DNA from 4 places in the Limnobaculum zhutongyuii genome. Region 4 is predicted to be linked to each of the others. Evidence: predicted binding sites of a transcription regulator. Region 4 holds the regulator's gene; each other region holds the start of a gene.
The links. The regulator CRP, encoded in region 4, controls carbon source genes, mostly activating them, when cyclic AMP is high. The targets are predictions, from matches to a motif close to ATGTGANNNNNNTCACAT.
Positions count from the first base shown of each region.

Region 1 (6,241 bases), 2.0 Mb from region 4:
GGTCGCAACTTCTTCTAAAGCAATAGGCAATGAACCACGACGGAAGTAGATTGATTTAGGAAGTTTATGCCATAACATGTTTTCTGCTCGCTTAGCCACAGTCTTCTTATTGATAAGATGTTTTGGTCCTACGTTCTCAGAAATTGAGTTGCCGCCCCATGAACCACAACCTAAAGTCAGTGAAGGTGCCAGTTTGAAGTTATACAAGTCACCGATACCACCTTGAGAGGTTGGCGTATTAATCAGAATACGGGCTGTTTTCATCTTATCGCCGAAGTAAGCAATACGTTCACCCTGATTATCCTGATCGGTATAGAGGCCTGATGTATGACCAATACCACCCATAGCAACCAGTTTCTCAGCTTTCTCTACGGCATCTTCAAAATTTTTCGCCCGGTACATCGCCAACATTGGGGATAGTTTTTCGTGAGCAAAAGGTTCTGACTCATCAACCTGAGTCACTTCACCAATCAATACTTTGGTGGTAGCGGGAACTGTTACTCCAGCCATTTCTGCAATTTTTACTGCAGGTTGACCAACGATAGCGGCGTTAATAGCGCCATTTTTCAGAATGATACCCTGTACAGCTTTTAACTCCTGGCCTTTCAACATGTAGCCACCATGAGAAGCGAAGCGTTCTCTCACGGTGTCATAAATCTTATCAACCACGATAACAGACTGTTCAGACGCACAGATTACACCGTTATCAAAGGTTTTAGACATCAGGATAGATGCCACGGCACGTTTAATATCAGCGGTTTCGTCGATAACGACAGGGGAGTTACCAGCACCTACACCAATGGCAGGTTTACCTGAGCTATAAGCAGCCTTAACCATACCTGGACCACCGGTAGCCAGAATAAGGTTGATATCCGGGTGATGCATCAGTTGGTTTGATAGTTCAACGCTAGGTACGTCAATCCAACCAATAATATCTTTTGGAGCACCGGCTTCAATCGCGGCTTGCAAAACGATATTGGCAGCTTCGTTAGTGGCGTTTTTAGCGCGAGGATGTGGAGAGAAGATAATTCCGTTGCGGGTTTTCAGGCTGATCAGCGCTTTAAAAATAGCGGTTGATGTAGGGTTAGTGGTTGGAACGATACCACAGATAATACCCGTTGGTTCAGCGATAGTGATAGTACCGAAAGTTTCATCTTCTTCCAGAATACCGCAGGTTTTTTCATCTTTGTATTTGTTGTAAATGTATTCAGAAGCAAAGTGGTTTTTAATCACTTTGTCTTCCACAATACCCATGCCAGATTCTTCAACTGCCATTTTGGCCAGAGGAATACGGGCATTTGCTGCCGCTAAAGCGGCTGCTCTGAATATCTTATCGACTTGTTCTTGAGTATAATTAGCATACTCACGTTGAGCTTTTTTCACTCGTGCAACAAGCGCGTTAAGTTCAGTGGCGTTACTTACGGTCATTGTGACTCTCCTAAGATTGATAAATTTTTTTAGTGAGTAAGTCGCGATGCAAGTATTAAGTATAGTGGAAGCTCTGTTATCTCAATACGATTTACTTACTGAAAAAATCTAAGCTAATTTATTGTTATAACTAAATTTATTTTACCGGCAAATAATATATGTGCTGTACGTGTCTGTATATTTATTAATTACATCACAGCTTACCTATTCAGAGTGATTGGTATTGTGATCCATATCACATAAATAGCATGCTGACACCTTTCAGCAAGCCAAATTGTTACATTTTTATCCATCAACAGTCCGAGCATTACATTTATATAATATTAATTTGCTATATTAGGGGTATATCGCTGCATTTTTTCTAAAACTGGGTGTTGTATCCGGTTTTTAACGCTAGACCCTAAAAGATAACTCTATTACATTAAGCACCGTTTGAATTTGAGCTGCGGTCTATTACATAGGGAGTCCACAATGGGCCATGCCATGTTGGATTTATCAGGATACATTAAGTTCCTTGTTGGTATGTTTGCATTAGTTAATCCGGTGGGTATTCTTCCGGTTTTTATCAGTATGACGAATTATCAGTCGCCAGCTGCCAGAGATAAAACCAATCTAACGGCTAACTTATCTGTTGCCATTATATTGTGGTGTTCGCTGTTTTTAGGTGATGCGATATTGCATCTGTTTGGGATTTCAATCGACTCTTTCCGCATTGCGGGGGGGATTCTTATTGTGACCATCGCAATGTCGATGATCAGCGGTAAGTTGGGGGAAGATAAACAGAACAAACAGGAAAAAACTGAAACTGCAATTCGTGACAATGTTGGTGTAGTACCCTTAGCACTTCCGCTAATGGCAGGACCGGGGGCTATTAGCTCGACGATCGTCTGGAGTACCCGATACAACACCTGGATGGATTATCTGGGTTTCTTTATTGCAATTGCGTTTTTTTCATTTTGCTGCTGGTTATTGTTTCGTGCAGCACCGTTATTAGTTCGTTTGTTAGGACAAACAGGCATTAACGTCGTAACGCGTATTATGGGGCTATTGCTGATGTCGTTGGGAATTGAGTTCATTATTACGGGAATAAAAGTTTCTTTCCCGGGATTACTGGCTTAGATACGGCGTTGAGTAAGATAAATAATAAAAATCCCCGCAAACAGGCGGGGATTTTTATTACTAAAGGCTTAAATACCAAAATGAATCAAACTACTCTTTCCAGAGAATATGACAGAATTTATGGTTTTTCTCCCGACTGATAAGGATGCGGGCAAAAATATCATCAACTTCATCTGCTTCATTCGTCAGGCCGATAATTACTTCGGCGAAGAAATCAGGATTTAAATCAAAGTCAACATGCTCAAGCCACTCATCGGAAGGATCGTGCAGCTCAGCGGCGCCACGATCTTCAAACTGCAGGTTAAACAGAATGACATCTGCCGGATCAAGATTGTCAGAGGCCAGCTCTAAAAAAATATCGTAAGCCTGATCCAGCGTTTCATCTTCATCTAACCGGTTATCTAAATCAAAATCTGCTATATCCATCGGGACGCTCATCAAAGAGAATATTTAAATGTTGTGGCTATAGTAATGGACTGAAGAAATAAAATAAACGTTCGATTATCCGATTCCACATCGGGCGGGTTGCCCACTCTTCCGGATTTAGCCGTGTCGAACGAGCGATATAATCTTCCTGTACACAAGCCAGATCTTCAGCGAATGCCCGGTCATCAACAGTAACAGTCACTTCAAAATTCAACCACAGGCTGCGAATATCTAAATTTACGGTTCCTACCAGACTAAGTTGGTCATCAACTAAAACGCTTTTAGTGTGGAGTAATCCCCCGTCAAACTGGTGTATTTTTACGCCAGCCTCAAGGAGTTCAGAGAAGAATGAGCGACTGGCCCAGCCAACCATTAAAGAGTCATTTTTCTTCGGTACAATAATATTAACGTCAACGCCTCTTAGAGCAGCAGTGCAGATAGCGTGTAGCAAATCATCACTGGGAACCAGATAAGGGGTTGTCATAATTAAACGCTTTCTGGCGGAATAGACCGAAGTAAGCAGAGCCTGATGAATCATCTCTTCAGGAAAACCAGGACCGGAAGCAATAACTTGTACCGTATGACCATCTTCCTCTTCAAACGGTAACCTGGTGGTATCCGGTGCCTGAGGAAGCTGACGTTTACCGGTTTCTATTTCCCAGTCGCAGGCGTAGATAAGCCCTAACATGGTTGCAGCAGGGCCTTGAATCCTCGCCATGAGGTCAATCCATTGGCCTACGCCGGATCCCTGTTTAAAGAAACGAGGGTCAACCATATTCATACTGCCGGTATAGGCAATATTGTTATCAATAATGACGATTTTACGGTGTTGACGTAGGTCCATACGACGCAAAAATACCCGTAACACATTAACTTTCAGCGCTTCAACCAGTTCAATTCCGGCATTTCTCATGAGTTCAGGGTAAGGCGTGCGGAAAAAATGCATGCTTCCGGCAGAGTCGAGCATCACCCGGCAATGTACCCCCCGACGAGCAGCAGCCATCAGTGCTTCAGCAACATTATCTACCTGACCACCGCTTTGCCAAATGTAAAACACCATCTCGATACTGTGTTCAGCTAACTCAATATCACGGATCAGCGACTTCATGGTGTCTTCACTGGTGGTTAACAGTTCAAGCTGATTGCCTCTGACAGCAGGAACGCCATGGCGATGGGCACAGAGTTGAAACAGCGGCTCTGACACAGGGCTAATTTGGGTAGCAAAAATATTCTGGCAGTTTTTTAACTCGCCTAACCAGGTTGCCGTGGACGGCCACATCTCCTTAGCTCGTTCTGCCCGACGTTTACCAAGGTGAAGTTCCCCGAACAGGAGGTAGGCCACAATACCGACTAGCGGAAGGATATAGATAACCAGTAACCAGGCCATGGCAGACGGGACAGAACGTCGCTTCATTAATACCCGGAGCGTAACACCCGCTATCAGTAACCAGTAACCTAATACCAGTAACCAGCTCAATACAGTATAGAAAGTGGTCATCGGAAATTTGTTATCCTGTTTGCTTTAAAAATAAAGAGTTGAGTTTACGCAGAGTCGCGAAAAGGTAAAACACTTCTTTAAAGTGTATTATAGATTTTGTTACTTATTTTTTGATTTATTCATTCAAAAGAAAAAATTGCCTGCGTTACAATTAACACTCCTTATCGTTATTTGAAAACACATTGGTCATTATGCACAGATCCAGAACTGAAGTTGGACGCTGGCGCATGTTGCGGCAGGCACAACGCCGACGCCATCGCTGGTTGGAAGGGCAATCTCGCAGAAACAGCCGGATCCACCACATCAGGACCGAGCAACAACTGGGGCGCCAGCAACGCTCTTTGCTCTATGCAAATATCCATGGATGGTAATAACACCGATCGTTAAGTTGTTGGTTGGGGTTCCCCGATATTGTACTGAGAGAACCCCCAACAATATCAGAACACACGCTTAAATGGTTTTATCGTTACTTTTTGATAGACACCCGCCTCAACATAAGGGTCTTTATCTGCCCACGCTTTAGCCTCTGTCAAAGTAGAAAACTCAGCAATAATGACGGAACCGGAGAAACCCGCTGTTCCAGGGTCTTCACTATCAGCAATCGGATTTGGACCGGCGACGACTAAACGATCTTCATCTTTTAGCGACTGCAAACGAGCCAGATGAGCAGGGCGGGCAGCGAGACGTTGTTCTAAAGAACCAGGTACATCTTCAGCATAAATCAGATATAACACGGTATTATTCCTCAATGTTATTGTCATATTTGTTGGGCGATAAGAGAGACGATATTACATGATTTATTACTGTAAACTATAGATATTATGACCAACGTGATAAATGAAAATATGCAGGCCATCGGCTACACTGAAATACCGATATGTTAAATTGATATTGAATCTCATTACCATTTTCATTTAGAATTCCCACATTCCAGAACAGTGAAGTGGTTCCTTTTGAAAAAATTCTTTCTGGCGCGTCGTTTTTCCTGGCCGCTTACCTTTTCAGTTTGTCTACATGCATCGCTTATCGGTGGGTTGGTATTCGCCTCGATAAAAGATCAGATTGAAATTCCCGCTCCAGATGATTCGGCTCCAATGAATGTTGTAATGGTTAACCCTGCGATGTTTGCTACTCCAGCGGAAGTGGCAGAGCAAAATACTCCGGCACAACAACCAACCGCTGCACCAGAGCCTGAACCGGAAGAAGTTAAACCGGAGCCCATTCCTGAACCCGAACCTGTCCCTGAACCGCCACCGGTGGAAAAGCCTAAGCCTGTTGAAATAGAAAAGCCTAAGCCAAAACCGATAGAGAAGCCGAAGAAACAGCCGAAGAAAGAGCCGAAGCCGAAAAGAGAACCGGTAAAAGAAAGGACTGAACAGGCACCAGTAGAGAAACCGGCAACGGCGCCAATCTCTACTGCTAATACCAGCAAGGTAGCCAGTGGTCCGGCATCTTCTGTTAGTGGCGCAGCGCCAGCAACAGGATCGAAGTTATTAAGACAGGTAGAACCCGCTTATCCTAAACAGGCGTTTGATCGCCGTATCGAAGGGCAGGTTGAGATAATGTTTGATATTGATGAAGACGGGCGTATTGAGAACGTACGAATTTTGTCATCCACACCACCAAGGATGTTTGAACGGGATGTGAAAGTTGCGTTGAAGAAATGGCGCTATACGCCAGTGGTGGTTAAAGATAAAAAACTGACGATTATCTTTAAAATTGACGGTGGGGCACAAATTCGCTAATCACTGTTAGCATGGTTAATAAATA
Region 1 covers NZ_CP034752.1:1,517,418-1,523,658, forward strand. The annotation lists gene adhE (bifunctional acetaldehyde-CoA/alcohol dehydrogenase) at 1-1,428, opposite strand, end outside; gene EKN56_RS06545 (YchE family NAAT transporter) at 1,900-2,547, shown strand; gene EKN56_RS06550 (HI1450 family dsDNA-mimic protein) at 2,638-2,973, opposite strand; gene cls (cardiolipin synthase) at 3,011-4,471, opposite strand; gene EKN56_RS06560 (YciY family protein) at 4,663-4,842, shown strand; gene EKN56_RS06565 (YciI family protein) at 4,909-5,205, opposite strand; gene EKN56_RS06570 (TonB family protein) at 5,425-6,216, shown strand.
Region 1: adhE (bifunctional acetaldehyde-CoA/alcohol dehydrogenase) is a predicted target of CRP. The motif match lies at 1,652-1,669, and genes of this name have one in related genera.

Region 2 (6,241 bases), 1.9 Mb from region 4:
TTGATTCGGCTTTTGATGTTATCCTTACCAACCAGAAATCAGATAACCGACAGACAACTAAAGACTATTCGTAAGATGAAAAACCCAGCAGAACAGCCAACTTTTTACGTTCATGATTATGAAACTTTCGGTATTAGTCCATCCTACGATCGCCCCGCTCAGTTTGCCGGCGTTCGTACTGATAGTGATTTCAATATTATCGCTGAACCATTAGTTATTTACTGTAAGCCCGCCAATGACTACCTTCCTGATCCTGATGCCGTGATGATCACCGGTATTACTCCTCAGGAAGCTATCAGCAAGGGCATGGTTGAAGCGGAATTTGCCCGTCAAATTCACGATAGTTTTAGCGTCCCGAATACCTGCATTTTGGGTTACAACAATATTCGCTTTGATGATGAAGTGAGCCGGAATATTTTTTACCGTAACTTCCACGACCCTTACGCTTATAGCTGGCAAAATGGCAATTCTCGTTGGGATCTGCTGGATGTTATGCGAGCCTGTTATGCCCTGCGACCTGATGGTATTCAATGGCCATTGAATGATGATGGCTTACCCAGCTTTAAGCTGGAACACCTCACCAAAGCCAACGGTGTGGAACATACTCACGCTCATGATGCAATGTCCGATGTTTACGCCACTATTGCTATGGCGAAGCTAGTGAAACAGGCCCAGCCTAAACTGTTTGATTATCTGTACCAGTTAAGAAATAAGCGCAAAGTGGCTAACCTGATTGATATTGCCGAAATAACCCCGCTGGTTCACGTATCCGGTATGTTTGGCGCACTGCGGGGAAATACCAGTTGGATTGCACCACTGGCCTGGCATCCGGATAACAATAATGCGGTGATTGTCTGCGATTTAGCGGGTGATATGACCCCACTGCTGGAGCTGGATGCTGATACTTTACGTGCACGACTCTACACCCGTCGTGATGACCTTGGTGAGGGAGAGTTGCCGGTTCCGTTAAAACTGGTACATACCAATAAGTGCCCAGTGTTAGCCCCTGCTAAAACGCTACTGCCGGAAAATGCCGACCGTTTGGGTATCGATCGTCAACGCTGTCTGGCCAATCTTCAATTACTACGTCAGAGCCCGGACCTGCGCGAAAAAGTTGTTGCTATCTATAGCGAAGCTACACCGTTTACGCCACCAACTGATGTGGATGGTCGATTATATGACGGCTTCTTCAGCGATGCGGATCGTGCGGCTATTGGCATCATTCAGAAAACTAAACCGGAAAACCTGCCGGCATTAACGCTGGCCTTTAATGATAACCGGCTGGAAACCCTGTTGTTCCGCTACCGCGCCCGTAACTATCCTAAAACCCTGGATGATGCTGAACAACGCCGCTGGCTGGCACATCGTCAGGAGATGTTAAGTCCGGAACGTCTGGAGAAGTACGTGGCTAAAATCGAGCAACTGGCTCAATTACACGGCGATAATGCAGATAAACTCTCCCAGCTTAAAGCACTGTTTCGCTACGCTGAACAGTTGGTTGGCTAATATTTTCGATCGTTTTACGCCATATAGCAGAACTCTCTGATATATGGCGTTTTTGTTGATTTAGTCTGCTATATCTCTGTTTTGCACCGGTGTATCATAACTTCAACACCCGTTTAAAGCAGGACATCAGTAGTATGATGGTCAGGTCCGGAGCCGCGCTGGCAATCTTCTCTTTTATACTGTGGGGCATTACCCCGCTGTTTTATCGCCTGTTACCTGGTGCCGAACCCATTGAAATGCTGGCTCAACGGATTTTATGGTCTCTTCCTCTGCTCTTGTTAGTTCGTCCTTTGATAAAACAGCGCACCCGCTGGCGAGAAATCTGGCAGGATAAGCGCTCCTTGCTGTTTTGTCTGCTGGGTACCAGCATTATGGCTATTTCCTGGTGTACCTTTACTTACGCTATGACTCACGATCAGGTTTTAGCCGCCAGTCTTGGCTACTTTATTAATCCACTATTCTCTATTTTGCTGGGCATGATTTTTTTGCATGAGCGCCTTAGCCTCAGCCAAAAACTGGCGGTACTGTTTGCTTTTGCCGGTGTCAGTTATCAACTCTGGCAATACTGCCAATTACCGGTGTTAGCATTGATTATGGGGAGTGCTTTTGCGCTGTACGGCCTGATTCGTAAGTTCATTCGTTTTGACATTATCACCGCCCTTACCGTTGAAACGCTGTGGCTGTTTCCCGTAGCCATTGGTTTAACCATTTGGTTATCGACCAGCGGCGAAAGTGCATTAACCAATGCCGATACCACAACCCGGATTTACTATGCGCTGACAGCTCCAGTTACCCTGCTGCCTTTGCTATTTTTCGCTGCCGCAATTAAACGCACCACCTTAACCGTGATTGGATTATCCCAATATATTGAACCCACTATTCAGTTCTTACTGGCGATTTTCTTGTTCAATGAGGCTTTCGATAAAGTGAAAGGCGTTAGCTTTACCCTGATTTGGATTGGGTTGCTGTTTTGTATGTCGGGGTTACTGAAGGGATGGATTCTACAAAGACGGCATCATACTTCTGTTGTTCAAAATGGTCAGCCAAAAGAAGATATTATTTAACTGAAATAAAGTAAAAACTAAAAAGGGCGTCATACATTTGACGCCCTCTCAGATAATCCCGTTAGATTATTTAACTTCAGTTACCGTATTATCGCCATTATCAGGCAATAACGCAGGTGTAACACCCCGATTAGCTCCCAGCGTCGGGACCGGGCGACGGAATCCACGGGTAATATAAACCAGATACAACAAGCCCAGCCCGCCCCAAATCAAACCAAGACGCAGTGAGTCTTCTTCCAGATTCAGCCACAGAATGACAATCATGATTGCGCCAATCAGCGGAAGGATCAGGAAGCTGAAAATATCTTTAGCGCTTTTATTGCGCTTCTGGCGCACAAAGAAGAACCAGATAACCGAGATATTAACAAAGCTAAAAGCAACCAGAGCACCAAAGTTAATCAGTGAAATGGCACTTTCCAGATCGAGGAACAGTGCGGCCAGAGCCACTACGCCAACCAGTAAAATATTGGTTACCGGCGTTTTCCATTTAGGATGTACATAACCAAACACTTTTTCCGGCAGCACGTTGTCACGTCCCATTACATATAACAGGCGGGCAATACTGGCATGAGAAGCCAGACCTGATGCCAGCGCCCCGACTACCGTGCAGCACAGCAGAATGAACTGGAACATCTTCCCGCCAACGTACAGCGCGATTTCTGGCGTGGCGTTATCCGGATCGTTCAGTATGGTTAAATCCGGAAAGTAGAGCTGAATAAAGAAAGAAACCGTGACAAAAATGATGCCGCCATACAGCGCCGTCAGGAAGATGGCTTTAGGGATCACGCGTTTAGGGTCCGGCGTCTCTTCAGATAAGGTACTGACCGCGTCAAAGCCCAAAAACGAGAAGCAAAGTACCGTTGCACCGGCAATAATCGGCACAACTTGCGCTTCGCTGGAGAAGAACGGTCTGGTGATATCAACCTGGGCTCTGCCTGCATCACCAAGATGCAAACCTTCCCAAACCAGATAGACAAACGCCACCAGAATAGCGATCTGGAAAAACACCAGAATCATATTCAGGTTTGCCACCCAGTTAACGCTACGCAGGTTAATCACCGTCATAATGAAGACAAAGCCAACAACCCATATCCATGACGCGACTTCAGGGAACAGTGCCGACAAATAGATTTTTGCCAGCAGTGTGTTAATCATTGGCAGGAACATATAGTCCATCAATGATAACCAACCCACCATAAAGCCCACATGAGGATTTATCGCCTTTTGCGAATAAGTATATGCCGATCCCGCTTCCGGAAACTGACGCACTAATTTGCCATAGCTAATAGCCGTAAACAGTACGGCAACTAATGCCAGAATATAAGCGCTGGGAACATGGCCTTCTGTCTTACCGGAAACGATCACAAACGAGTCGAATACGGTCATTGGCGTCAGATACGCCAAACCGATAACGACGATTTGCCACAGTTTTAGTGAACGTTTGAGTTGAACGCGGTTAGCGACAGGTATAGAGGTTGCAGAAAGACTAATAGACATAGCCGTATTCCCCCATGCTCTCAACTTTTTTACTCGATAACACACAAAGCAGAGAGGCCGCAGGGGAATAACATAGCGAGCGGCTAAAATTTAGAGGGGTATAACATCGGTTAGTAAGGCGTTGGATTTGCCGTGCGCCATAGTCACTGCGGCGGTATTGATCACCGACGCAGAGAGGTGGTTTGAGAAGGGAATTTTTCATTTTTATTCCTTATTCAATAAGTTACCAAAATTAAGCGGTATACGTGAATATTTATTAACCTCGGAATAAGCCCTATAAATCTATTATCTTTAAGATTTATAACCATTTTTCTCTGGTCGGATGCAAAAAAATAACCGACGTCATTTTACGCCGGTTATTCACTATTGGGTGCATTTTGCACCACAACAACCCCCTTGCCAATAGTGCAAAATAAATATTTTTCACCCACAGAGAAAGGCTTAAAAAACCATTTAATAAACAATCAATTAAATGATCTAACTCAGTGATTAATTACCGATTAATGTTTTGTTTTATACTGATAACGGAAACGATCAATTTGATGCTTTACAGAAATGATTTGAAACGATCTTTCATTACATTTATTGTGTGATCGATAGCACATTAATGAAATTTAATTGTATGATAAATCCAATTCTAATGCAGAGGGACTTTTTATGCTGCCGTTCCTGAGACTCTGCTGGCAATACCTCCGAGCCTTTGTTCTGATTTATCTTTGTCTGTTAGCGGGCAACGCCATCTCTACCCTGCTTCCCCTGAAAATTCCGGGTAGCATTATTGGCATGCTGTTACTTTTTACCCTGCTCTCCACTCAAATATTACCCTCTAGCTGGGTAAAACCGGGCTGTTATTTGTTTATTCGCCATATGGCCCTGCTGTTTGTACCTATCAGCGTTGGGGTGATCAAATACTATCCTCAGCTTGTCAGTCAGTTTGGTCCTTTAGTGATTTCCTGTCTGATCAGCAGCCTAATCACTATGCTGGTGGTTGGCTACTCCTCCCACTATATGCACGGCATCAGACGAATGAAGTCTGATAAGGAATCATCATAATGTGGTGGGCTATTCCTCTGACTTTGGTGGCGTTTTATGGTGCCCGTCAACTGGCGATTAAGTTAAAACAGCCGTTGCTTAATCCACTGTTGATTTCGCTGTTTATTATCATTCCTGTTTTGTTGCTTACCCATACCAGCTACGACAGCTATTTTGCCGGCAGTTCACTGCTCAACGATCTGTTACAGCCTGCCGTGGTAGCTCTGGCTTTCCCACTGTATGAGCAGTTGCATCAGATACGAGCACGCTGGAAATCAATCATTACTATCTGTCTGGTGGGTAGCCTGGTCGCCATGATTACCGGTACCGCTGCCGCCTTATTGCTTGGTGCTTCTCCGGAAATCGCCGCTTCGGTATTGCCCAAATCGGTCACGACACCCATTGCGATGGCGACTGCCGAATCTATTCACGGTATTCCAGCCATCAGCGCTATTTGTGTCATGTTTGTGGGAATATTTGGCGCAGTGTTTGGTCATCCGATACTCAATATGCTGAAAATAAAAACACCGTCCGCCAGAGGATTAGCGATTGGCTCAACCGCTCATGCCCTTGGAACTGCACGTTGCGCTGAAGAAGATTATCAGGAAGGTGCCTATAGCTCTTTAGCCCTGGTGATCTGCGGTATTATTACTTCTCTGGCAGCGCCTTTTGTCTTTCCCGTGTTAGTAAAACTGTTTGCCTGATTGATAAACCATAAATTAGGGGTATGGCCTGAAATTAGATTTCTTTTCCATACCCTTTTTCCTTCCTCAGATAATCACACTTATCCGCTAAATATTTTCCTAAATTACTAAAAACAATAGAAACAACGGGAATTGCTATTTCCCTCTTTTATTTACATTTTTTCACAGCTTAGGACGAACAAAAGGAAATTTTTCAGGTAGACTAACGGCCTAAGACCCGAAATCGCCAACTCATGATTAATGTCGTTTGGATCTCAATAATCAACAAAATATCTATATATTAGTAACATTGGTTGTACATTTGTGTTGAGTTTCCTAAAATCGGCGGACGATTACGGGTCGCAGTTGCCCGACTATCCTTTTACCTGATCTAAAAGAGCCAATTTCATGGAACTGGAACACGAAAGTAAACGTCCGTTATATATTCCCTATGCTGGT
Region 2 covers NZ_CP034752.1:2,237,047-2,243,287, forward strand. The annotation lists gene sbcB (exodeoxyribonuclease I) at 76-1,506, shown strand; gene rarD (EamA family transporter RarD) at 1,641-2,570, shown strand; gene EKN56_RS09895 (APC family permease) at 2,637-4,067, opposite strand; gene EKN56_RS09900 (CidA/LrgA family protein) at 4,725-5,120, shown strand; gene EKN56_RS09905 (CidB/LrgB family autolysis modulator) at 5,120-5,803, shown strand; gene EKN56_RS09910 (NAD-dependent malic enzyme) at 6,191-6,241, shown strand, end outside.
Region 2: EKN56_RS09900 (CidA/LrgA family protein) is a predicted target of CRP. The motif match lies at 4,655-4,672, and genes of this name have one in related genera.

Region 3 (6,241 bases), 1.9 Mb from region 4:
AGTAAATGACCATCCTGAGAGCGATAATCAGGATTGGCATCAATAAGTCGTTCCAGGGTTTTCTGACAGGAGACCGGATCATGACTGTCAAACTGCGCCTGAGCCAGCTTAACTAAAATATCGGGATCCTGAACGAAGATGCCGGTTAAGGCTTTTTGATAATTTGTCGCAGCTTCCTGCGGTCTGCCAATGCGTAACAGTTCATCCGCTAAACGTACATAGTTTTGACTGGTTTCAGTAATCACTAGCTCATCGCGCAACATACGCACATGGCGCTCCGGATCCATTTTATCCTGAGCTTTACCAAGCAAGCGTTTCCCATCGCGACTGCCCAACAAGTCCGGTAACAAAATGGCCAGCGCATATACCGCACAACCAATACCCGGTAAACCAATAATAAGATATAACCAATAACGTTCCTGCCCGGTTTTCACCACATGAACGCCACACATGATTTGAATAATAACAACCAGAATGACCGGCATTTCAGCACTCCCTGCCAAAAATAGAATAATAGCTATAATGAGTGCATGATATTGCTGAGACCGCAGTCTGACAATGGTTTCAGTAGATAAATACAATAAAATAATAAAATATGAAATTAATTGACGCCCCCCTTTCTATTTATAGTATTTAATTATTCTTTATCGTGAATACCCAAAAAACATGCAGAAAAAATAGTCTGCTCACAGGGATGCCTAAACGGTCTCATTCTGTGGCATAATGTGTCTAATATCACACTTTCAACTATGAGTATTCGTCTTGTTAATCAGCAATAATATTACTATGCAGTTTGGCTCCAAGCCGCTGTTTGAAAACATTTCGGTCAAATTTGGCGGTGGTAATCGCTACGGTTTAATTGGTGCTAACGGTAGTGGTAAATCCACCTTTATGAAGATCCTGGGTGGAGACCTGGCCCCTTCCGGCGGCAACGTATTCCTCGATCCAAATGAACGTCTGGGTAAACTGAAACAGGATCAATTTGCCTATGAAGAATACAGCGTTCTGGATACCGTGATTATGGGCCACGCTGAACTTTGGGAAGTCAAAGAAGAGCGCGATCGTATCTATAATCTGCCGGAAATGAGTGAAGAAGATGGGCTAAAAGTTGCCGATCTGGAAGTTCAATATGGTGAGATGGATGGATATACCGCGGAGTCCCGCGCCGGTGAACTGCTGTTAGGTGTTGGTATTCCGGTAGAACAGCACTACGGTCCGATGAGCGAAGTCGCTCCCGGCTGGAAACTTCGGGTATTGCTGGCTCAGGCACTATTTGCCGATCCGGACATCCTGCTGCTCGACGAACCAACCAACAACCTAGATATTGATACCATTCGCTGGTTGGAACAAACGCTGAACGACCGTAACAGTACCATGATCATCATTTCCCATGACCGTCACTTTCTGAATATGGTCTGTACCCACATGGCCGATTTGGACTACGGTGAACTGCGTGTCTATCCGGGTAACTATGATGAGTATATGACTGCCTCAACTCAGGCCCGCGAACGCCTGCTGGCAGATAACGCCAAGAAAAAGGCTCAGATTAACGAACTGCAATCTTTCGTTAGCCGCTTTAGTGCAAACGCTTCTAAATCCCGTCAGGCAACATCCCGCGCACGGCAGATTGATAAAATTCAGTTAGAAGAAGTGAAGGCTTCCAGCCGTCAGAATCCATTTATCCGCTTTGAACAGGACAAGAAACTGTTCCGTAATGCGCTGGAAGTGGAAAACCTGTCAAAAGGTTATGACGGTAACGCCCCTCTGTTTAAGAACATCAATTTGATGCTGGAAGTGGGTGAAAAAGTTGCCGTATTAGGTACCAACGGCGTAGGTAAAACTACCCTGCTGAAAACCTTAATCGGTGAATTAACGCCAGATTCAGGTCGCCTGAAATGGTCTGAAAACGCCAGCATTGGTTATTATGCGCAGGATCACGCGTCAGATTTTGAAATCGATATGACAGTGTTTGACTGGATGAGCCTGTGGATGCAGCCTAATGATGATGAGCAGTCAGTGCGTAGCGTATTAGGTCGTCTGTTGTTCTCTCAGGACGATATCAAGAAATCAATCAAAGTTCTGTCCGGTGGTGAAAAAGGCCGCATGCTATTTGGCAAACTGATGATGACTCGCCCTAACATTTTGATTATGGACGAGCCAACTAACCACCTGGATATGGAATCGATTGAATCACTGAATATGGCGCTGGAGCTGTATCAGGGAACACTAATTTTCGTCTCCCATGACCGTGAATTTGTTAGCTCACTGGCAACACGTATCATCGAAATCACCCCTGAGAAAGTCACCGACTTTAGCGGTAATTATGATGATTACCTGCGTAGTCAGGGTATTAATAACTGATTAGGCAGTACAAAATAACAAAGGCCACCTTATAGAGGTGGCCTTTTAGTTTGATGATAATTTCCGATTTGCTCGCTAGCTAAAAGGCCGTCTATAAATAGACGGCCTTTACTACATAAAACGCATTCACAACGCTATTTAACTACCCGCTGATTCCGAACGACGCGCGCCAGCGAATGAAGCGCGTCTTTGCTGAGCGGGTTTATCCGAACGAGGCTTCTGGCTACGCGGTTTATTGTCACCCCGTCCCTCAGACTTATTGCCCCACGGACTATTATCACTACGACCCGCATTTTGACCAGCAGCCGGACGAGCACGCCCTGAATTTGGACGTCCACCCTGCCCTTGTCCCGGACCTCTGCCCTGACGGCCATTGATAATCGGTTCGGCTTTAATGGTTGGGTCCGGCTCATATCCCGGTAAAGCAATACGTGCGATTTCAAACTTCAATAAGCGCTCAATATCACGCAGAAGTTTATGTTCATCAACGCAAACCAAAGAGACCGCTTCTCCGGTACATTCTGCACGACCGGTACGGCCAATGCGGTGAACATAATCTTCCGGTACGTTTGGCAGTTCATAGTTAACCACATGAGGAAGATGATCGATATCCAGACCGCGGGCAGCGATATCGGTAGCAACCAGAACGCGGATTTTACCGTTTTTAAACTCATCCAGCGCACGAGTACGGGCACCCTGACTCTTATTACCATGAATCGCTGAAGCGGTAATGCCATCTTTATTCAGTTGTTCTGCCAGATGGTTAGCGCCGTGTTTAGTACGGGTAAACACCAGCACCTGTTGCCACTGACCTTCACCAATCATTTGTGACAGCAGTTCACGTTTACGTTTTTTATCAACAAAATGGACTTTCTGATCCACCAGTTCAGATGGCGTATTGCGTTTTGCCACTTCGACAGAAGCTGGATTGTGCAGCAATTTAGACGCCAAACCTTTAATCTCATCAGAGAACGTGGCGGAAAACAGTAAGTTTTGACGCTTGGCTGGCAGCTTAGCTAAAACACGACGAATATCGTGAATAAAGCCCATATCCAGCATGCGGTCAGCTTCATCCAGCACCAGAATTTCTACTTTAGATAAATCAACGGCATTCTGATGTTCCAGATCCAGCAAACGCCCCGGTGTTGCCACCAGCACATCGACACCGCCGCGCAGCTTCATCATCTGTGGATTAATGCTAACTCCACCGAAAACCACCAGCGAACGAATATTTAAATGGCGGCTATAGTCACGCACATTTTCACCAACCTGAGCAGCCAGCTCACGGGTTGGCGTCAGAATCAGTGCCCGAACCGGGCGACGGCCGCGGGCTGCTTCACCGCTTGCCGTTAAGCGCTGTAATAACGGGAGAGTAAAACCAGCGGTTTTACCGGTACCCGTTTGCGCACAGGCCATTAAGTCACGGCCCGATAAAACAACAGGAATCGCCTGCTGTTGAATAGGTGTAGGATCGCGATAACCCTGTTCTTCAACCGCGCGCAAAATATCGGCACTTAAGCCGAGTGAATTAAAAGACATATAAGGAAAAGCTCCAGACTCGCCCGGCAAACATTCCTTAGAGGAATAGTCGTTTGCTACGGTCCTGACGAGATTATTATTACGAGGTATGACGTTGAGGCATTACCGCGAGGTATATGGCGTAGACCGAAGTACGCCGGATACGGTCAGTATAACAGAACTTCCATCAGTTAGTGTAACTATTCAGGATTTGGCTAATTAACGATTTATTATCGACGTTTTAAAAACAATAAGGGCGCGAAATCGCGCCCTTATTCAATATAGCCTTGCTGATAATATTAGCGACGGTCGCCTAAAATACGCAGCAGCATTAAGAACAGGTTGATGAAGTCTAAATAGAGCGTCAAAGCACCCATAATAGAAGACTTACGGTAGCCTTCTCTGTCATCAATAGACACTTGCTCACCAATTGCTTTCAGTTTTTGTGTGTCATAGGCAGTTAAGCCAACGAACACAATCACACCAATATAGGTGATTGCCCAAGTCAACGCCGGGCTCTTAAGGAAAATATTTACCACTGAAGCCAGAAGAATACCAATCAGGCCCATGATCATCATGCTGCCTAACTTGCTTAAGTCACGCTTAGTGGTATATCCGTATACGCTCATGGCACCAAAGGTACCGGCAGTAACAAAGAAAGTACTGGCAATTGAGCTGCTGGTATAAGCAATAAAGATACTGGATAAGGTTAATCCGGTCAGAACCGAATAGAGCATAAACAGTGTTGTGGCTAAAGAGCCGCTAATGCGATTAAGCATACCGGACAGGAAAAACACCACGCCCAGTTGTACAATAATCAAACCAAAAAAGGTGATATTACTGGAGAAAATGAACGACTGAAGCGCAGTTCCGGTAACAAACCAGGCAGTAAATGCAGTCAATAACAGACCGCAGGTCATCCATCCGTAGACCTGAGCCATAAACGCCTGAATACCGGTATTGGCATGTTCTACGATAGTACCGTTGTGACGTGGATCCATTAATTTTGTCCTTCTTATCTCTAAGTCAAAAATACAGGGGTGAAAACAACTAAATATACCCAAGGTTATCACATATTATGACACCTGATGGCAAAAATAATTTCGTAATGTCTGGTAAAGATAGATGGAAATGCCTTCTTTCACCAGACATCTGAACCTGATTTACACTCTCGACCAGCGCTGCGCTAACTGAGCGATACGCTGACCAAACAGACGAGCGGTTTCCAGTTCACCAGACAACGGCGCTTCTTCTACTGAAGCATCCGCCGGAGAAACCGTCATCAGTCCGGAAACACCGGCAATATAGTTAACATCCTGACGGGTTGCCGCTTTGGTATTGGATGGCAGCATACCCATGCCGACCCAAATACCACCGTGCTGTTGAGAAAGATGAAACATATAGTCCAGGGTACTAAGCTTGTCACCGTTCATGCTGGCGGAGTTGGTAAACCCGGCAAACAGCTTGTCTTTCCATAACAATGCAGACCAGGGCTTAGAAGACGCATCAGCAAACTTCTTAAACTGCCAGGAAGGCCCGCTCATATAGGTTGGGCTACCAAAGATGATGCCATCGGCAATTGAAAGAATAACCCATGCCTGTTCTGGCAAATTTCCTTCTGCATCGATGGGCAATATATCAACCTGTGTGCCACTGATTTCCGTTAATCCTTTTGCTACTGCTTCGGCAACTTTTGCCGTATGTCCATATCCACTGTGATACACCATTGCTATACGTGCCATCAAAACCTCTTCAGAACTGAAAAAACAAAGCCTGCCCTGAACTTCAGACAGGCTTATACAACCGGAAAATTATATCATTTTTAGCAGGAAATGTGATGAGAATTAGGGGATAGTTTGGTATCAAACGCCATTTGCGTCTCAAGCCACTCCCCTAATCTTTTTTGGGCGTGATAAATATCGTGGATTAATTACCAGCGTTCAGCGGCTTGCTTATCACTGTCGCGGGACTCAACCCAACGATCCCCTTCCTGAGTCGCTTCCCGCTTCCAGAATGGTGCTTTAGTTTTCAAATAATCCATGATGAATTCCGCTGCTTCAAACGCAGAACTGCGGTGGGCGCTGGTTACACCAACGAAAACAATTTCATCACCGGGAAACAGTTCGCCAATACGATGAATCAGACTAACCCGCTGTAAAGGCCATCGCTGGCGGGCTTGTTCAATAATCTCAGCCAGAGACTTTTCCGTCATGCCCGGATAGTGCTCCAGAGTGAGTGCGCTGACGCTATCGCCTAAATTATGATTGCGTACTTTACCGGTAAAAGTCACCACTGCCCCATCATCATTGCACTGGGACAACCACTGGTACTCATCGCCAACCTGAAAGGTAGCCGGGCTGAC
Region 3 covers NZ_CP034752.1:2,302,408-2,308,648, forward strand. The annotation lists gene EKN56_RS10140 (hypothetical protein) at 1-485, opposite strand, end outside; gene EKN56_RS10145 (ABC-F family ATPase) at 763-2,361, shown strand; gene rhlE (ATP-dependent RNA helicase RhlE) at 2,500-3,900, opposite strand; gene EKN56_RS10155 (Bax inhibitor-1/YccA family protein) at 4,179-4,880, opposite strand; gene EKN56_RS10160 (flavodoxin family protein) at 5,043-5,621, opposite strand; gene moaE (molybdopterin synthase catalytic subunit MoaE) at 5,810-6,241, opposite strand, start outside.
Region 3: EKN56_RS10145 (ABC-F family ATPase) is a predicted target of CRP. The motif match lies at 724-741, and genes of this name have one in related genera.

Region 4 (6,241 bases):
TGATATTAAAAATTGCCCACGACTTACGACTTTGCAGCAAACGGCCAATGGCAGAACCAAAGCCCATCCAGATAAATCCGGCTACCAGATTGACCATAAACATGGCAACACTAATGGCGATCACCGATGCGCTATACATATCCCCGGCCAGGCTGTAGCTGGCGATTGAACCAATCCCCATTAGCCAGGCTTTAGGATTCAACGCCTGTAACAGTAATCCCTGATATAACCGAACCGGTTGTGCTGTTCCTTTTTCTGTCTCCAGTTTCTCATAGCGGGAAGTGGCAATTTTCCACGCCAGCCAAATCAGATAGAGGCTACCTGCAATTTTGAGTGCCAGATGTAGTGAAGGATAGGCGGTTACCAAGGTTCCCACACCCATAGCAACCAACAGCAGCAATAATTGCATGCCGATCATGATGCCAAACATCAATGGTAACGATCGGGTAAAACCAAAATTAGCAGTCGAAGAGGTGAGTAACATATTATTTGGACCCGGTGTAACCGCCGCTATCCATAAAAACATCGACATAGAAAGAAACCAGCCTAACTCCATTCTGTAGAACCCTTTACCAGTGAGAGATGTTTAATCATTCCATTCAAGCTAGCAGTGTGATATTGATCGCACAAGTCCCCAAGAGTGAAAATAATTTTGTTATGGATGCACAATTTCGACCCATACCGGGCACCGCTAACCCACACATACAAACTCTGCTGCCGCGAATTATTCGCAGAAAGATCAGTCTGGATCCGGTATGGCAGCGTCTGGAACTTCCGGACGGCGATTTTATCGATGTTGCCTGGAGTGAAGATCCTTATCAGGCCAAACATAAGCCTCGTCTGGTATTGTTTCACGGTTTAGAAGGCAACTTTTACAGCCCTTATGCCCATGGTTTACTGGCGGTTTGCCGTCAAAACGGCTGGCTGGGGGTGGTTATGCATTTTCGCGGCTGTAGCGGTGAACCTAACCGTAGCCCTCGCGCTTATCATTCCGGTGAAACCAGCGATACGCGCTTTTTCCTCAACTGGATACAGAATACGCTGGGAGAAGCCCCTACCGCAGCCGTCGGCTACTCGCTGGGTGGCAATATGCTGGGCTGCTATCTGGCTGAAGAAGGCGATCGCGTGCCTCTGCAAGCGGCGGTGATTGTCTCTGCTCCGCTGATGCTCGATCCTTGTTCCCGTCGTCTGGAACAAGGCTTATCGAAAGTCTATCATCGCTATCTACTTGGCCTGCTAAAACAGAGTACTAAACGTAAACTTATCCGTTACCCCGACATTATGCCGCTGCCCGATTTATCGCTGAAAAATATTCGTTCGATCCGTCAGTTTGATGATGCCCTTACTGCACCATTGCATGGATTTAAAGACGCTACCGATTATTATCAAAAGTGCAGTGCCCTGCCGGTTTTACATCAGGTACGTATTCCTCTGCTGATTATTCATGCCAAAGACGATCCCTTTATGGCACCCGATGTGATCCCTGCGAAAAACAGCCTGCCCGAAAATATTGAATATCAGTTAACGGAACATGGCGGTCATGTTGGCTTTGTCAGTGGCACATGGAAAAAACCGCAAATGTGGCTGGAACATCGCATTCCTGAATGGTTAACCGGCTATCTGGAGAACAACAAATGATGATTCCGTGGCAGCAACTGGCGCCCGAAACGCTGGAGAGTATTATTGAATCCTTTGTTCTGCGTGAAGGTACCGATTACGGAGAGCACGAAAGATCGTTACAGCAGAAAGTGGATGACGTTAAACGTCAGCTAAAAAGTGGTCAGGTAATATTGGTTTGGTCAGAGCTGCATGAAACCATCAATATTATGCCCAAAGATCGGTTCAGTGATGATATGGAAGAGCAGCCTTATCCGGAGTATTGATTCATCTGAATAAAATTTTATGACAGCCCTGCACCAATCCGACTATGCTCTGGTAATAACAACGAAAACTAAGGAATCAGGTTAATGTCAGCAAAACATCCGATCATTGCAGTAACTGGTTCCAGCGGAGCCGGTACTACTACCACCAGTCTGGCCTTCAGAAAAATCTTTCAGCAGCTAAATTTAAGCGCTGCACGCATTGATGGTGATGCATACCATCGTTATACGCGTCCGGAGATGGATGCGGAAATTCGTAAAGCCAGAGAGCAAGGGCGCCACATCAGTTATTTTGGTCCCGAGGCGAACGACTTCGCTCTGCTGGAAAACAGTTTTATTGAATATGGAAAAACCGGAAACGGACGCACACGTAAGTACTTGCATACTTATGATGAAGCGGTTCCCTATAATCAAACACCCGGTACTTTTACCCCCTGGCAACCGCTGCCTGAAACCACCGACCTGCTATTTTATGAAGGTCTGCATGGCGGCATCGTCACCGCAAAACATAATGTTGCCCGGCATGTCGATTTGCTGGTTGGAGTCGTTCCTATCGTTAACCTGGAGTGGATACAAAAGCTGATCCGCGACACCGTGGAACGAGAACACTCCCGGGAAGCGGTACTGGATTCTGTTGTGCGTTCAATGGACGACTACATCAATTACATCACCCCACAGTTTTCCCGGACGCATATCAACTTCCAACGCGTCCCCACCGTTGATACCTCTGACCCGTTTTCTGCGAAAAGTATTCCAACTATGGACGAAAGTCTGGTCGTTATTCACTTCAGGGGGCTGACAGGAATTGATTTTCCCTATTTACTGGTCATGTTACAGGGATCGTTTATCTCCCAAACAAACACTTTAGTGATTCCAGGAGGGAAGTTGGGGCTGGCTATGGAGTTAATTATCACACCATTAATACAACAATTATTAGAAGGCAGAATATTAGAATAGGGAAATGAGGATAAAACAGGCGAATAACCCGAATCAGCGCCGCTTAACCCTCATTTTAGTAAGACAACACGAGACTCTTGGCTCAACCTGTGTTAAAACCATAGTGTGGGTATAACAGATAAATTAGAGTTTGCTCAGGCTGATGCAATACTAACCCACAAACACCTCTATATTCTTTTTTACATCAGCTATAATAGCGCTCACCTGGCAAGTTATATGCTTCGGGGCGGGTAAGATTTTCGGCAAGCTTCTCGCTTTGCTGTGTTAGGCAGTGACTACAAAGAGGATAACAACAAATGGTTCTCGGCAAACCGCAAACAGACCCTACTCTCGAATGGTTTTTATCTCATTGTCATATTCATAAATATCCATCCAAGAGCACACTTATTCACCAAGGTGAAAAAGCAGAAACTCTTTACTATATTGTAAAGGGTGCCGTAGCCGTTCTGATTAAGGATGAAGAAGGTAAAGAGATGATCCTCTCCTATCTCAATCAGGGGGATTTCATCGGAGAACTTGGCCTGTTTGAAGAAGGTCAGGAGCGCAGTGCCTGGGTCAGGGCAAAAACAGCATGTGAAGTTGCTGAAATTTCCTATAAGAAGTTTCGCCAGCTGATTCAAGTTAACCCAGATATTTTAATGCGTTTATCTGCTCAGATGGCCAGCCGCTTACAGGTTACCTCTGAGAAAGTAGGAAGCCTTGCCTTCCTTGATGTTACGGGCCGTATCGCACAGACATTACTCAACCTGGCTAAACAGCCGGATGCAATGACTCATCCAGACGGAATGCAAATTAAGATCACCCGTCAGGAAATTGGTCAAATTGTTGGATGTTCCCGTGAAACGGTAGGACGTATTTTAAAAATGCTGGAAGATCAAAACCTGATCTCCGCTCATGGAAAGACTATCGTTGTCTACGGGACTCGTTAAATAATAAAGAGAAGCGGATAGGTTTACGGCCTCCAAATGCCATATCCGCTTTCTTTTCCCGGGGAGGCCTATGTGGCGACGAGTCATTTATCATCCAGAAGTCAATTATGCTCTGCGCCAAACTTTAGTTCTCTGTTTGCCTGTCTTGCTGTTTTGGCTACTCGACGATCTGGCAACCGGCTTTTTACTCTCCCTTGTTCCTGCCTGCTGCAGTATTGGTGGTCTCGACACTCCCCATAAACACTTTTTCAAACGGCTGGCTATTGGTGGCTCACTGTTTGTTATTAGCAGTGTATTGTTACAGTTTCTGCTGCTGTGGTCAGTTCCGCTGCCGTTCTGCATGCTTATTCTGACCCTCCTGTTTGGTGTAACGGCGGAAATCAGTCCGCTTTATGGACGATTAATGCCTGCGGCATTAGTGACCGCCATTTTTACGCTCAGTATGGCGGGGAATTTACCTATCTGGCGAGTAGCCATATTATTTGCCATTGGCACGTTCTGGTATGGTTTATTTATCCACCTGTGGTTTCGGCTCTGGCAAGAACAACCCATGCGAGAATCACTTAGCCTGCTTTTTCGTCAGTTAGCTTACTATTTTGAAGAGAAATACAGCTTATTAACCCAACATACCGATCCTGAAAAAGCACTCCCTCCCCTACTGTTACGCCAACAGAAAGTGATGGATATCATCACGTTGATTTATCAGCAAATCTATATGATTCCCAATCTGAAGCACCCTCGTCATCGGCGATTAATTCAGGCGTTTCAGGTGGCTCTCGATTTGCAGGAGCACATTACCGTCAGCCTGCACCAGCCTGCGGAAGTACAAAAGCTGGTTGAGCAAAGTCAGGCCGAAGCTATTATTCGTCATAATGCAAAATCTATTAGTCAACGCTTACAGGTATTAGCTGATGATATCCTCTATCATCGACGCCCAACGCCTTTCAGTATGGAGACGGAATTATCAGCACTGGAGAAAATTACCAGACAGCATCCTGATAATCCGGTTGGGGCTTTTTGTTATTATCATTTCAGTCGCATTGCCCGCTTGCTTAGCCGTCAAAAGCCGTTATACAACCACACATTGATGCCGATACAAAATCGTCTTCCTTTTTGGCAAGCGCTAAAAAATTATTGTTCGCTTAAATCTGCCGCTCTCAGAAATGCCGCACGTCTTGGTCTTACATTAGCGGCAGGTGCCGGAATTGGTCTGACGCTCAATCTGCCTAAGCCCTACTGGATACTGATGACCATTATGGTGGTTAGCCAAAATGGCTATAACGCGACCCGAATTCGAATTCAGCACCGCTCACTGGGCACCATGATCGGTATTCTTGCCGGAGCAGCAATTTTGCATCTCTACTACTCGCAAAATCTGATGTTGATTTTGATGTTAGTTCTGACGTTTTGCTCTTATCTGATAGTGCGTAAAAATTATGGTATTGCAGTCATTGGATTCACCATTACCGCCCTCTATACCTTACAGATTATCTCTAACAGCGGTATGAATTACCTGTTGCCGCGCCTGATCGATACGGTTATTGGCTGTATGCTGGCATTTGCCAGTAGCCTGTGGTTATGGCCTCAATGGCAAAGTGCGTTATTACGTAAAAATGCTCACAATGCGCTGGAGACCTATCAACAGCATCTGCGGCAAATATTTAATCGGACCAATGATATTGCTGAACTGGCTTATACCCGAATGAAGGTTAACCAGGCTCACAATACGCTTTTTACCGCATTGAATCAGGCCATGCAGGAACCGGGGTTTAATACTCGCTATTTAGCCGATATGCGCCTGTGGGTTACCCATAGCCAGTTTTTAGTTGAGCACCTGAATGCAATGACCACTATCGCCCGGGACCAATACGTCTTGGTTCCGGCGTTAGCACAGAATTATTTAAACACCTGTGAGATTTTGATTCAGACCTGTCAGCAACGTCTGGAATATGACGGTCCCAGCGGTGATACCAGCATATTGCCTATTGTGGAATCCGGGGATAAGGATGAGTTATCAGAAACCTCAATGGAAAAACATATCGAACGGATACTGGCGCACCTTACGACAATGCATACTATTTCTTCACTGGCGTGGCAGCAGAGGCCACATCATGGAATGTGGTTGAAGCGGAGATTGAGAGAAGAGGGGTAGCTGGTAATTTTTTGAAAATTTACCTCGGTGGATATTCCGGCCGTAAACACCATGTATTCATATCATCACTGTGCTCGGCCGGAAGGGCTACGTACTCAGCTTCGGAGTGCTTCGGGCCTAGCCCGCCTAGGGGCACTTCGTTGGCTTACGCCAAGTCGACCCCAACGGCGGTCTCTCCCTCAGATTAACTCCGCTCGTTCATAACTATTTCCCGTTTTAATTATTTCCCCTTAGCCTCAACCATTTGTTTTACCGCTTTTTCAAAGCAATCCATCCCCTGTTGTAGATCTTTTTCCGGGATAACCAGAGATGGAGCAAAACGG
Region 4 covers NZ_CP034752.1:4,165,388-4,171,628, forward strand. The annotation lists gene EKN56_RS18660 (LysE family translocator) at 1-556, opposite strand, end outside; gene EKN56_RS18665 (hydrolase) at 658-1,638, shown strand; gene EKN56_RS18670 (YheU family protein) at 1,635-1,883, shown strand; gene EKN56_RS18675 (phosphoribulokinase) at 1,968-2,837, shown strand; gene crp (cAMP-activated global transcriptional regulator CRP) at 3,134-3,766, shown strand; gene EKN56_RS18685 (YccS/YhfK family putative transporter) at 3,837-5,918, shown strand; gene argD (bifunctional acetylornithine/succinyldiaminopimelate transaminase) at 6,139-6,241, opposite strand, start outside.